Regions from separate parts of the Rhizobium sp. ERR 942 genome, predicted to be linked through region 1. Evidence: riboswitches for the same ligand, from Rfam matches in the RefSeq annotation. Region 1 holds a riboswitch; each other region holds the start of a gene.
What was found. Region 1 has a riboswitch for thiamine pyrophosphate ahead of thiB (thiamine ABC transporter substrate binding subunit). Riboswitches for the same ligand answer to the same signal wherever they lie in the genome.
Positions count from the first base shown of each region.

Region 2: another riboswitch for thiamine pyrophosphate. It lies ahead of thiC (phosphomethylpyrimidine synthase ThiC); the one in region 1 lies ahead of thiB (thiamine ABC transporter substrate binding subunit).
Region 3: another riboswitch for thiamine pyrophosphate. It lies ahead of thiM (hydroxyethylthiazole kinase); the one in region 1 lies ahead of thiB (thiamine ABC transporter substrate binding subunit).

Region 1 is NZ_VIUA01000005.1:276,818-281,154, reverse strand. It holds gene FBZ97_RS21445 (MarR family winged helix-turn-helix transcriptional regulator) at 1-323, opposite strand, end outside; gene FBZ97_RS21440 (MDR family MFS transporter) at 490-2,025, shown strand; TPP riboswitch at 2,096-2,212, shown strand; gene thiB (thiamine ABC transporter substrate binding subunit) at 2,263-3,291, shown strand; gene thiP (thiamine/thiamine pyrophosphate ABC transporter permease ThiP) at 3,296-4,337, shown strand, end outside.
Region 2 is NZ_VIUA01000002.1:293,153-297,489, reverse strand. It holds gene thiO (glycine oxidase ThiO) at 1-35, opposite strand, end outside; gene thiC (phosphomethylpyrimidine synthase ThiC) at 37-1,863, opposite strand; TPP riboswitch at 1,955-2,087, opposite strand; gene FBZ97_RS08275 (hypothetical protein) at 2,219-2,962, opposite strand; gene FBZ97_RS08270 (porin) at 3,568-4,337, shown strand, end outside.
Region 3 is NZ_VIUA01000002.1:109,320-113,656, reverse strand. It holds gene FBZ97_RS07485 (undecaprenyl-diphosphate phosphatase) at 1-194, shown strand, start outside; gene thiD (bifunctional hydroxymethylpyrimidine kinase/phosphomethylpyrimidine kinase) at 344-1,150, opposite strand; gene thiE (thiamine phosphate synthase) at 1,147-1,782, opposite strand; gene thiM (hydroxyethylthiazole kinase) at 1,779-2,582, opposite strand; TPP riboswitch at 2,634-2,730, opposite strand; gene FBZ97_RS07465 (DUF1127 domain-containing protein) at 2,959-3,105, shown strand; gene yghU (glutathione-dependent disulfide-bond oxidoreductase) at 3,669-4,337, shown strand, end outside.

The sequences.
Region 1 (4,337 bases):
GCCTGCGACGCCTTGCGTCGCAACACGCCGCGCGTCACCATGTCGGCAACGATGCGGCTCGCCCGCGACGGATCGATCCGCAGCATCTCGGCAATCGTGCCGACGGTGACTTCGCCCGTCTCTTCCGCCCGCCGCACAACATCGAGCACGTCAAGATGAGACAGCTCGAGTCCCGGCGCGACGCTCTGAATGGCAAGCCTGCCGATCATGCGGCGACCTGTCAGTAGGCGCATGCGCGTCATCGCATGGCCGATACGCAGGAGATTCTCGTCGTCGGTCAGAGCCTGGGCTTCAATTTCACGTGTATTCGTCGCAGATGTCATCTTTCCACCATATCAGAGGCGGTAAAGAAATAAAACATGCAAACAGCATTCACCTGTTGTTGACATTTATATGCTAATGGCACATATATCTCAACTGTGAAAACCGGGCGTCCCGCGCATTCGATCGACCGCGCAACGTTTCGGCCAAGTTCGGATTTCCTGCCCCATGGACATGCAGACAAGCTTCACGCCGCTCGTGGCGGATCATAAGCGGCGGCTTATTCTTTTCCTGTTTCTGATGACCGCCATGTTCATGGCAACTCTGGATAACCAGATCGTCTCGACGGCACTGCCGACGATCGTCGGCGAATTCGGGCATCTGGAGCGCTTCGGCTGGATCGGATCAGCCTATCTTCTTTCGCTCTCCGCCGTCATGCCCGTCTACGGCAAGCTCGGCGATCTCTTCGGCCGCAAATATGTGATGATGACGGCGATCGCGATCTTCACGATCGGCTCCGCCGTCTGCGGCCTGGCCGTCTCGATGGATACGCTGATCGCCGCCCGCGTCCTTCAAGGCTTCGGCGGCGGCGGCATCATGGTCTCGATCTTCGCTGTCAACGCCGATCTTTTCGAGCCGCGGGAACGCGCTCGCTACCAGAGTTACTCGAGCCTGGTGCTCATGGCTTCCGGCGCCATCGGCCCGGTTCTCGGCGGCACGATGAGCGATCTCTTCGGCTGGCGTTCGATCTTCCTCGTCAACGTCCCGATCGGCTTTATCGTGCTGGCCGGCCTTGCTACCATGCTTCCCTATCGCAAACCGGCCCGACGCCCGAAGATCGACTATGCCGGCGCAATCGTTCTTGCGCTGACGACGACGAGCATCGTGCTTGCCGCCGACGGCAGCGAACTCTTCGGATCTCTGCTGTCGCCGCAGTGCCTCGGTATCATCGCCTTCGGCGTGATCTGCGCTATCGCCTGGGTCTTCATCGAGCGTCGCGCACCGGAGCCCATCGTGCCGATGACGTTGTTCCGTAACCCGACATTCGGCCTTCTGCTGATCATTTCGATCACAAGCGGCGCCGTGGCCATCGGCATGGTCAACTATTTTGCGCTCTTCCTGCAGACGACGACGGGCCTTTCGCCATCGATGGCCGGGCTGCTGTTCATTCTCCTGACCGGCGGCATCGTCTGCGGCTCACTATCGGCCGGCCGGCTAATTGCCGCGAGAGGGCGCTACAAGCCCTTCGCCGTCGCGAGTGCTGCCTGCAGCGCCATCGCGTTCGGCTCACTTGCCTTCCTGCCTGCCGGTACGCCCATCGTCATCATCGGCGGCCTGATGCTGCTGCACGGCATCGGCATCGGCCTTGCGCAGCAGGTGCCCGTCATCGGCGTGCAGAATGCAGCGGCTTCCCGTGACGTCGGCGCGGCAACGGGTGCCGTCACGCTCTCGCGCATGGGCGGCGCCTCCATCGCCATCTCCATCTACGGCGCCATCATCGCCGCCAAACTCGGCAATGTTGGTATCTCCATATCAGGCGTATCCGATATCGAGCAGCTGACGCCGAAGATGATGGCGGCTTTGCCGGAAGCAACCCGCGAGGCGGTCGCCAATGCCTATGCGAGCGCCTTCAGCCCGCTGTTCGTGACCGCCGCCGGCATCTGCCTTCTCGGCCTTTTGACCGCGCTGATGCTGAAGAACGTGCAGCTTCCGGGGGCGACGAAGAAATTCGAAAGCCCGGCGGTCGCGGAGGCTGCCGAGTAAATCCTCCATGCTGCAATCGGCAAGGGCATCATTTCCCTTGTCATCCCTTCGTCACAAGGCTAAATCTGCCGACGCTCTAACGGGGTGCCTTATGTCCTTCGGACATTTCGGCTGAGAGGCTTTCACCGGCCAACCCGCGGAACCTGATCCGGCTAACACCGGCGGAGGGATTAGACGCGTGACGAAATCATAGCGCCCTTTTCCCCTTCAAGACGAAACCAAAAAGGAGGCGCTGTCATGCAACACCGTTCGCTATTGTCATTCTTCGCAGGCCTGGCCTTTGCCGCCGGAACGTCGTTTTTTGCTGCCCAGACGGCCGAAGCAGCCGACAAGACGCTGACCATCTACACCTATGAAAGCTTCACCGCCGACTGGGGGCCGGGCGCCAAGGTCAAGGCCGCTTTCGAGAAGACCTGCGGCTGCACGGTCAATTATGTCGCCGTCACCGATGGCGTGGCGCTTCTCTCCCGCCTGAAGCTGGAAGGGACGGGCACCAAGGCCGATGTCGTTCTCGGCCTCGATACCAATCTCATCGATGAAGCGAAGGATACCGGCCTCTTCGATGCCAGCGGCGTCGACACCTCGGCCCTCAAGGTTCCCGGCGGTTTCAAGGACGATGTTTTCGTGCCCTACGACTACGGCCATTTCGCCGTGATCTATGACAGCCAGACGGTCAAGAATCCCCCCAAGAGCATGAAGGATCTCGTCGAAGGCGATCCCAATCAGAAGATCGTCATCGAGGACCCGCGCACCTCGACGCCGGGTCTCGGTCTGCTGCTCTGGGTCAAGTCGATCTACGGCGACAAGGCCGCCGATGCCTGGACAAAGCTCAAGGGCCGCATCCTGACTGTCACCCCCGGCTGGTCGGAAGCCTATGACCTCTTCACAAAGGGCGAAGCGCCGATGGTGCTCTCCTATACGACGTCGCCTGCCTATCATATGATAGAGGACAAGACCGACCGCTATCAGGCAGCCGACTTCTCGGAAGGGCATTACATCCAGATCGAGGTCGCCGGCCTCATCAAGTCCTCGCCGAACAAGGAGCTTGCGCGCGACTTCCTCAAATTCATGATCTCCACGGGCTTCCAGGACATCATCCCGACAAGCAATTGGATGATGCCGGTTTCAGCCACTTCGGAGCCGCTGCCGGACGCCTTCGACAAGCTCGTGGTGCCCTCGAAGACCTTCCTGATGAGCCCCGCCGATGTCGACAAGAACCGCAAGGCCTGGATCGACGAATGGCTGGCCGCCACCAGCGGCAACTGATGCCTTGACGACACTCACGGCACCAGAGCGAAGACGCGCCATTTCCGGCGGGGCAGTCAGCCTCGCCGGCATCGTGCTCTTCGTCGGGATCGCCGTGCTCATTCTGCTCGCCGCCGGCATCGACTCCGGCGGTACCAATCCCCTGGCAGATCCCTACTTGCTGCGCGTCCTGCGCTTCACTCTGCTGCAGGCGGTACTCTCGACGCTGCTTTCCGTTGTGCTCGCCATTCCGGTCGCGCGCGCATTGGCGCGCCAGCCGCGCTTTCCCGGCCGCCTTTGGCTCATCCGGTTGATGGCCGTGCCGATGGGCCTGCCCGTACTGATCGGCGCGCTCGGCCTGCTCGGCATATGGGGCCGGCAAGGTCTGCTCAATCAGGCCCTCGCAACTCTCGGCCTGTCGCATCCTATCAGCATCTACGGTCTTGCCGGCATCCTGCTTGCGCATGTCTTCTTCAACATGCCGCTCGCCAGCAGGCTGATGCTTGCCGGGCTGGAACGTGTTCCTGCGGAATATTGGCTTGTGGCCGGCGGACTCGGCATGCGGTCCGCCTCGGTCTTCCGCTTCATCGAATGGCCCATCCTGCGTGGCCTCATTCCCGGCATCGCCGGGCTGATCTTCATGCTCTGCGCCACTAGCTTCACACTGGTCCTGATCCTCGGCGGCGGTCCGGCTGCGACAACGCTTGAAGTGGCGATCTACCAAGCGCTGCGCTTCGATTTCGATCCCGGCCGCGCCGTCATGCTGTCGCTTCTGCAAATCGTCGTCACTCTCGTCATCCTCGGCGCCATGACATTGTTTCGTGCCCCTGACGATCATGGCCTCACCAGCGGCCGCGCCCCGCGGCGCATCGATGGGCAGGCGCCTGCCCGTCGATGGATCGATGCCGCTGTGTTGTCGGCGGCCACGCTCTTTCTCGGCCTGCCGCTCGCCTCGGTCGTCGTTACCGGCGTTGAGGCGAACCTCTTCAGGCTCGCCGGCCAGCCGATCTTTCTGCAGGCGGCTGCCACCAGCCTGGCGATTGCGCTCGTCGCCGGGCTCCTGGCCG
Region 2 (4,337 bases), on a different contig from region 1:
CCGGCAACGCCGGCCCCTTTGATGAGGATGCGCATCTCACTCGGCCGGCTGGGCAGGGGCTTCGACCGGCATATAGAGATCGCCGCCTTCCCGATATTTCGCCGCCATCGCTTCCAGCCCTTCCTTCTGTGCCTCCGCGCGGATGTCGTGCGAAATCCGCATCGAGCAGAATTTCGGGCCGCACATCGAGCAGAAATGCGCGACCTTGTGAGCCTCCTTCGGCAAGGTTTCGTCGTGGAAGCTGCGGGCGGTATCCGGATCGAGCGACAGGTTGAACTGGTCCTCCCAGCGGAACTCGAATCTCGCACGCGACAATGCGTCGTCGCGAACCTGAGCGGCCGGATGCCCCTTGGCGAGGTCGGCGGCGTGGGCGGCGATCTTGTAGGTGATGACGCCGGTCTTGACGTCGTTGCGGTCGGGTAGGCCGAGATGCTCCTTCGGCGTGACGTAGCAGAGCATCGCCGTGCCGAACCAGCCGATCATCGCAGCGCCGATGCCCGAGGTGATGTGATCGTATCCTGGGGCGATATCCGTCGTCAGCGGTCCGAGCGTGTAGAAGGGTGCCTCGCCGCAGACGGCGAGCTGCTTATCCATGTTCTCCTTGATCTTGTGCATCGGCACATGGCCAGGGCCTTCGATCATCACCTGGCAATCTTTTGCCCAGGCGATCTTCGTCAGTTCGCCGAGCGTTTCGAGCTCGGCAAACTGCGCGGCGTCGTTGGCATCGGCAATAGAGCCCGGTCGCAGGCCGTCACCGAGCGAGAAGGAGACGTCATAGGCGCGGCAGATGTCGCAGATTTCCTCGAAATGCTCGTAGAGGAAGCTCTCCTTGTGGTGATGGAGACACCACTTGGCCATGATCGAGCCGCCGCGCGAGACAATGCCGGTGACGCGGTTGACGGTGAGCGGGATGTAGTGCAGCCGCACGCCGGCATGGATGGTGAAATAGTCGACGCCCTGTTCGGCCTGCTCGATCAGCGTGTCGCGATAGATCTCCCAGGTCAGTTCCTCCGCGATGCCGCCGACCTTTTCCAGCGCCTGATAGAGCGGCACCGTGCCGATCGGCAGCGGCGAATTGCGGATGATCCATTCGCGGATATTGTGAATGTTGCGGCCGGTCGAAAGATCCATGACGGTATCGGCACCCCAGCGCGCTGCCCAGACCATCTTCTCGACCTCCTCCGCCATGGAGGAGGTGACTGCGGAATTGCCGATATTGGCGTTGATCTTCACCAGAAAATTCCGGCCGATGATCATCGGCTCGCTTTCGGGGTGATTGATGTTGGCCGGGATGATAGCGCGGCCGGCTGCGACCTCCTGGCGAACGAATTCAGGCGTGACGTGATCGGGAATATGCGCGCCGAAGCTCTCGCCGTCACGGACCAGCGCTTCGGTCTTGGCCTTGCGGCCGAGGTTCTCGCGGATGGCGATAAATTCCATTTCCGGGGTGATGATGCCGGCGCGCGCATAGGCGAGCTGGGTGACGGCCCCGCCATTCTCGGCGCGCAGCGGCTGGCGCTTGGCCGGAAATTCCGGTGTCAGCCGTTCGCCGGTGACGAAACCGTTGTCTTCGGGACGCACATGGCGGCCCTCATAGGCCTCGACATCGCCGCGGGCGAGCACCCAGTCGCGGCGCAACTGCGGCAGGCCCTCTTCGATGCGGATATCCGCGCCTTCGACAGTATAGGGGCCGGACGAATCGTAGACGATAACTGGCGGCTCGCCCGATGTCGGATGGACGCTGATTTCGCGCATCGGCACGCGGATATCGGCATGGATATCCCCGGGGACATGGATTTTCCGAGAGGCCGGCAGCGGGCCGGTGGTGACGGTCGGAGTGAGGTTCTTTGCGGCAACGTTCATGGTGTGAGGCTCCAAGTTGCAGTTGGAGACCCAGTCAATCAGCCGGAATGATGAAAAGACGCCGGCATGGAATCCAGGCGGGAATCCGAAGCCTCGAGCGCTTGCACCGTCCCTACGCCAGTATGAACTGGATCAGGTTCAACGGGTCACTGCGCCCACAACCGGCAGAGCCGTATTGTTCAGCAGTATCTCAGCCCCTTGCCGGGACCCCCCTGGTGAATGTCAAAAGGCTATGCCTTACTCTTGTCCTCTGTCAACCCCGCAGCGGCGGTCGCATTTTCCGGGAGATTGACCATTGCCGCGCCCGTCGAATTGCAACTTTATCGCGCAGATCATCGTGCGGACTTGCCGCGCCTTAGTAACGTGGTGTGGTATTGCCGACGAAGCGATGGGGGCCGGTATGGGACAGCTTGCTCGCGGTATCGAGCCAGATCTTGCCGCCGAGGGCGCGCCAGCGGTGACAGAAGGCGAAGTCCTCGCTGAGATAGATCCCCGTTCCCTCCTCGACCATGCATTCGAACAGGGCGTATTGGGTGCTGGGTGAGCGTTTGGTGCTGGGATAGGCGTGGATTGCGTTGTAGCGCAGCTCCGGATAGGCCGCGATCATTCTTTCTATAACGTTGCGCTTGATCAAAAGCATGCCCGTACCTGCATAGACGGCGCTGACGAAATCGCCATCACGCTCTGCAACCTGGCCGACAAGTGGCGTGCCGACATAGTGAAGTGCGGCTGCCGCAAGTGTTTCGCCGTCTGCTGAATTGATGCGGGCCGCCGTCTCCCAATCATAATCCTTGATCGGATACATGGCGGCGACCACATCCTTATCGGCTTCCAGAAGCCTCATGACCTGATCGGGCTCGAAGCTGATGTCGGCGTCGATGAAGAGCATATGGGTCGCCGTCGTATCGTTCAGGAAGGACGAGACAAGCGTGTTTCGGCTGCGGGTAATCAGGGCGTCATTGCCGAGCAGAGCCAGCGTCAGCTGTATGCCCGCCTGCGCTCCCGTCTGCATCAGTGAGAAAATGGACTGCATGTAGTCCTTGGTAACGAGGCCGCCGAAGCAGGGGGTCGCTATGAAGATCAGCCGGTTCTCATTCATTCGCGATTTTCCCTCTCCGATGGCGCGAGTCGCCGGAATCTAGGAAAATTCAATATTTCTGTGTGTAGCGAATTATTGAATTTTATTGCTGATCTTTGCTCAAGCCGACCGGTCATTATGCCGTGGAATTCGCGATGGCCATATCATGACCAGATTGGGCTGCCATGGTCGTCATCGACCGCCGACATCACGGTGGCCTTAAATGCGGTGACGGCCCTGACTGGCAGGCGTTCTCGTGAACAGGGACATCTTTGCGATCTCTGCCGGTGCCGCCATGGCCTGCGGTCGCCAGTTGCATTTAAGCAACAGAGGTCAAGACTAACGCCCCAGCGCCCTTCATATAATTGACAAACATACGGGCTGTTTGTAAATCCAATACAGGACATAAGTTGTCTTACGGTCGAGCAATCGGCCGGATCGGTAGAGGCATTTCAAAACCTTTTACCGCGGGGGTAATCATGAAGGTTCGAGGGGACTCAAGCCAACATCAGGTGCGTATTTGCCGGGCTGCCCGGTCGTGTTTAGACCAAGCCGATCCCCAGGGCAGTGTTCCAGTTTTGCGCTCGCGGTAAAATAGAAATGCATAATACAACCAGGAGTTTAAAATGAACATCAAGAGCCTTCTTCTCGGCTCCGCTGCCGCTCTGGCGGCAGTATCCGGTGCCCACGCAGCAGACGCGATCGTCGCCGCTGAGCCGGAGCCGCTGGAATACGTTCGCATCTGCGACGCATACGGTGCTGGCTACTTCTTCATTCCGGGCACGGAAACCTGCCTCAAGATCGGCGGCCGCGTCCGTACCGAAGGCGAATGGTACGATGCCTACAACCCGAACAGCAAGAACGGTACGCTCTGGCATACCCGCGCCGAGCTGAGCGTCGATACCGCGACCGACACCGAATACGGCCCGCTGAAGACCAACACGGTCATCCGTTGGGACTGGAACGACGGCAACTCGACCTCCACCAAGCTGCTGTTCGCCAACATCAGCCTCGGCGGTTTCCTGGTCGGTAAGGCCGATTCGCAGTATAACTACTACATCGGCTATGCCGGCGACGTCATCAACGACGACGTGATCTATGACGGCCCGTATGAACTCAACCAGTTGACCTACACCTACGATGCCGGCAATGGCTTCACGGCTGTCGTCTCGGTTGAAGACTCGAACTCCAGCGGCTCCGACGCCTCCTACGGCTCAAGCTGGTGGTCTGACGACAAGGGCAACCACTACGCTCCTGACGTCGTTGCCGGTGCCGGCTTCAAGTCTGGCGCATGGGGCTTCAAGGTCGTCGGCGGTTATGACTCCATCGTCGAAGAAGGCGCCATCAAGGCTCGCGTCGACGCTGACTTCGGTACCTTCTCGGCCTTCTTGATGGG
Region 3 (4,337 bases), on a different contig from region 1:
ATAAGGCGCATATTCCGATGGAAGCCTGGTCGGTTCTGCTCGTCGGCCTGATCGTCGGCAGCATATCCTCCTTCATCACCATCTGGGGGCTGATGCGTTTCCTGGAGCGCTTTTCGACCTGGCCTTTCGTCATCTACCGTATCGGCCTTGGGGCAGTCATACTTTTTGGCGTGTTGACTATGGGCTGGGCCTGAACCGGTCTTGCCATTCGACCGTCAATAAAAGAAAGGCGCTGCCCGTCAGGGCAGTGCTTCTCGTCTTATGCCCTATCCGAGGACGAGGCCGCATCCCACAGCGGAAACGACGACCTGATCGCTGAGTAATAGGGTCATTTCTCTCCTCCTTATAGATTCGCCCACAGCGCATGGAAATGCTGCACAGGCCCATGGCCGCTGCCGACAGAAAGCTGGCCTGCGGCAGCAACCGCGGCGGCGAGATAGGCCTTGCCGACGGCGACAGCTTCGGGAAGCGACAGGCCTTTGGCGATCTCTGCCGCGATAGCGCTGGAGAGCGTGCAGCCCGTTCCATGGGTATTCTTGGTCGGCAAGCGCTCGGCTTCGAACCAGGTCAGGCGACCGGTGCTTGCGAGCACATCTGGACTTTCGTTGCCCTCGAGATGGCCACCCTTGACGAGTACAGCTGAAGGCCCGAGCGCTGCAAGCGCACGCGCCTGGCGCGCCATGTCTTCGCGACTTTTCGCCTCCGCGTCATGCAACAGCGCAGCCGCCTCGGGGAGGTTCGGTGTAATGACGGTCGCCAGCGGTAGCAATCGCGTGGTCAGCACGTCAACGGCATCGGCAGCCAGTAGGGCGGCGCCACCCTTGGCGATCATGACCGGGTCGAGGACGACGGGTACATCGCGATGTCGCGCCAGAATGTCCGCGACGGCACTGGCGATGGCGGCATTGGCGATCATGCCGATCTTGACGGCATCCACATGGATGTCGGCAAAGATCGCATTGATCTGGTCTGCCACGAAATGTGGAGGCACCGGATGGACGCCGGAGACGCCTTGCGTGTTTTGCGCGGTCAAGGCAGTCAGCGCTGCCATTCCATAAACGCCGCGGGCGGAGAAAGCCTTCAGGTCGGCTTGAATGCCAGCGCCGCCGGAGGGATCGGAGCCAGCGATGGATAAGACATTGCGGATCATTGGCGAGCCTCCTTGATGGCGTTCGCGATGACAGTTGTCGCGGCTTGCGGGTCCGGTTGGCCGCATATGGCCGAGACGACCGCGAGACCATCGGCTCCGGCCGAGTAAACGCTTGCGGCATGCTCTCCCTTGAGGCCGCCGATCGCGACCGATGGAACGGGGCATAGCCTGACGATGCGGGCAAGCCCGTCGAAGCCGATCGGCTGCTTGTGATCGGGCTTGGTGGGCGTGGCAAAGACCGGGCCGATCCCGGCATAGTCGACGATGCCGGGATCTATGGAGGAAGCGAGAGCTTCCGTTTCCACCGAGAGGCCGAGGATCATGTCCGGCCCGATCAGGCGGCGTGCTTCGGCGGCATTCATATCCTCCTGTCCGATATGGAGGCCATCGGCGCCAATGGCGATGGCAGCCTCGACATTGTCGTTGACGATCAGCCGGACATTCGTTCCCTGCAGGATTTGCTTGAGGGCGCGGCCCGTCTCGATCATGGCGGCTGTCGGTGCATGCTTGTCGCGCAGCTGTACGATGGTTGCGCCGCCGGCAATGGCTGCACGGGTGGTTTCAATCATGCCGAGGTTGGCACACAGCACCGGGTCGAGGACGAGATAGAGCGAGAGATCGAAGTCTTTCATGCCGCCGATATCCCTGCATTGCGATCCAGCACTTCCGGGCTAAGGCCGGCGAGGGCGTCGAGGAAGCGCCAGGAAAAGGAGCCCGGCCCGTCTGCAGCCGCTCCGGCCTGTTCGCCGGCGACGGCAAAGACCGCGAGCGCCGCAACGGTCGCATCGAATGGATCATCCGGCGTTGCTGCGGCAAAGGCGCCGACGAGGCAGGTCAGCGAGCAGCCGACGGCCGTCACCTGCGGCATGAATGACGAACCGCCGGCGATGCGCTTTGCCCTCCGCCCGTCGGTCACGAAATCCGTAACGCCGGTAACTGCAACGACGCAGCCATGCTTTCCCGCCAATTGCCGGGCGGAATCTTCCGCGTGTTCGACCGCGTCGCGGCTATCGACGCCCTGGCCGCGGCTCGTGCCGCCGGCAAGCGCGATGATCTCGGACGCGTTGCCGCGAATGATCGCCGGCTTTAGCTCGATCAATTGCGCGACCGCCTTGCGGCGGAACGTGGTCGCATAATGGGCGACGGGATCGAGGATCCAGGGCTTGCCCGCCTCGTTTGCCGACTGCGCCGCCTTCAGCATGCCCGCAAGCCAGCCGGACGAGAGCGTGCCGATATTGATCGTCAGCGCGCCGGAGATAGCGGCAAACTCGCCGGCCTCCTCTTCGGCATGTACCATTGCCGGCGATGCCCCGGCGGCAAGCATCACATTGGCCGCGATATTCATGGCGACGAAATTGGTGATGCATTGCACCAGCGGAGGGTTAGCCCGCATGGTGCGAAGCAAATTGCCTGCAGTTGTCTGGTCTTGCATATCGCCCCTTTCAGGCGGGCGAGACGCACAGGGACGACGTGCTGGTGCTTTACGAGGTCCCGAGCGACTCCCTCCGCCAGCATGATCTGGTTCAGGTTCGAAGGGTGCTTCTCAGCCCGCCGGATGGCGGACGCCCCTGTCTCTCATCTCTCTTCTTTTCGCAGACAAAGACGGCGCTGTCACCAGCAAATCACAAAAGCCATGCTGGCGCGTGAGATTGCCTGCTTTCTCGGCGACCCATGCAATGGATGCATAGGTGGAGTGATCCCTTAGCTCTGCAAAAACCTGTGGGCTTCGACTATATGTTTCTCATCGAAGCGACGGGAGCGCCAAGCACGGCCGCTCAGCTTCGAAAGCCCAAGGAAAGGGGATCATCATGAACGTAGCACGCTCTTTCAATAACTGGCGCAAGTATCGTCAGACGGTCGCCGAACTGGGCCGTATGTCCACGCGCGAACTGCATGATCTGGGTATCGATCGCGGTGAAATCCGCAATGTTGCCCGCGCAGCGATCGCTCGCTAACGGCCGCACCGGCTCCTAATAAAGCTGAATTATGTCAGCGCCTGTTCCCCTTGAGCAGGCGCTTTTGCTTTATGAATATCACCGTTCCTTTTCGCCGCGCTTGCTGAAGATTGCATCAATTTAGCTCTCTGCTTTTCGCATGGCGCATAACTGCCTTGCAAAGAAATGCCTATGAACTGAGCAAAAGACTGGTATGTTCTTCTCATCGAAGCGATGCATCTCCTCCCGCATCCCTTCGCTTCGCAGACGTCCTTATCCTCCTCCCAGGGACGGCTGCAGGAATAGCGGAACTCCTCCTCCCATCCGCTGTTCGGTTCTTGTAAAAAGCCTGCCGCTCCTCCTCCCGCGGCAGGCTTTTTCGTTTCATGGACCTCCAGAAGATTGGCAATGACCTAACTCGGTCGAGAAGCTGGCGCTCCAACCCAAGCGGCAAGAGCGCTTCCGCATTAAAGTGTGCGCATTCTCCTCTCGCAAAAATGAAGAGTCGCCCCTATGTGCGACCTATGTAGCGCGCTACATCGAAGACCAACCCCAACGTGATTCCCCGAAACAGGAGGATGCCCATGACCGGTTCTGCCGAATATACGCCGCCGAAAATCTGGACCTGGAACAAGGCCAATGGCGGCCAGTTCGCCAATATCAATCGCCCGATTGCCGGCCCGACTCACGAGAAAGAACTGCCGGTGGGACGTCATCCCCTTCAGCTCTATTCGCTTGGAACGCCGAATGGCGTGAAGGTCACCATTATGCTCGAAGAGCTGCTGGCACTTGGTCACAGCGGCGCGGAATATGATGCCTGGCTGATCAAGATCGGCGAGGGCGATCAGTTCGGCAGCGGTTTCGTCGATGTCAATCCGAACTCGAAGATCCCGGCTTTGCTCGACCGCAGCGGTCCGAAGCCGGTCCGCGTTTTCGAATCGGCCTCGATTTTGATGTATCTCGCCGAGAAATTCGGCGCCTTCCTGCCTACCGAGCAGCCGGCTCGGGCCGAATGCATCTCCTGGCTGTTCTGGCAGATGGGCAGCGCGCCCTATCTCGGTGGCGGCTTCGGCCATTTCTACGCCTATGCGCCGACGAAGATCGAATATGCGATCGACCGTTTTGCCATGGAGGTGAAGCGTCAGCTCGATGTCCTCGATCGTCGCCTGGCTGAAAGCGAATATATCGCCGGCAGTGACTACACGATTGCCGATATTGCCATCTGGCCGTGGTACGGCGGCTTGGTCAAAGGC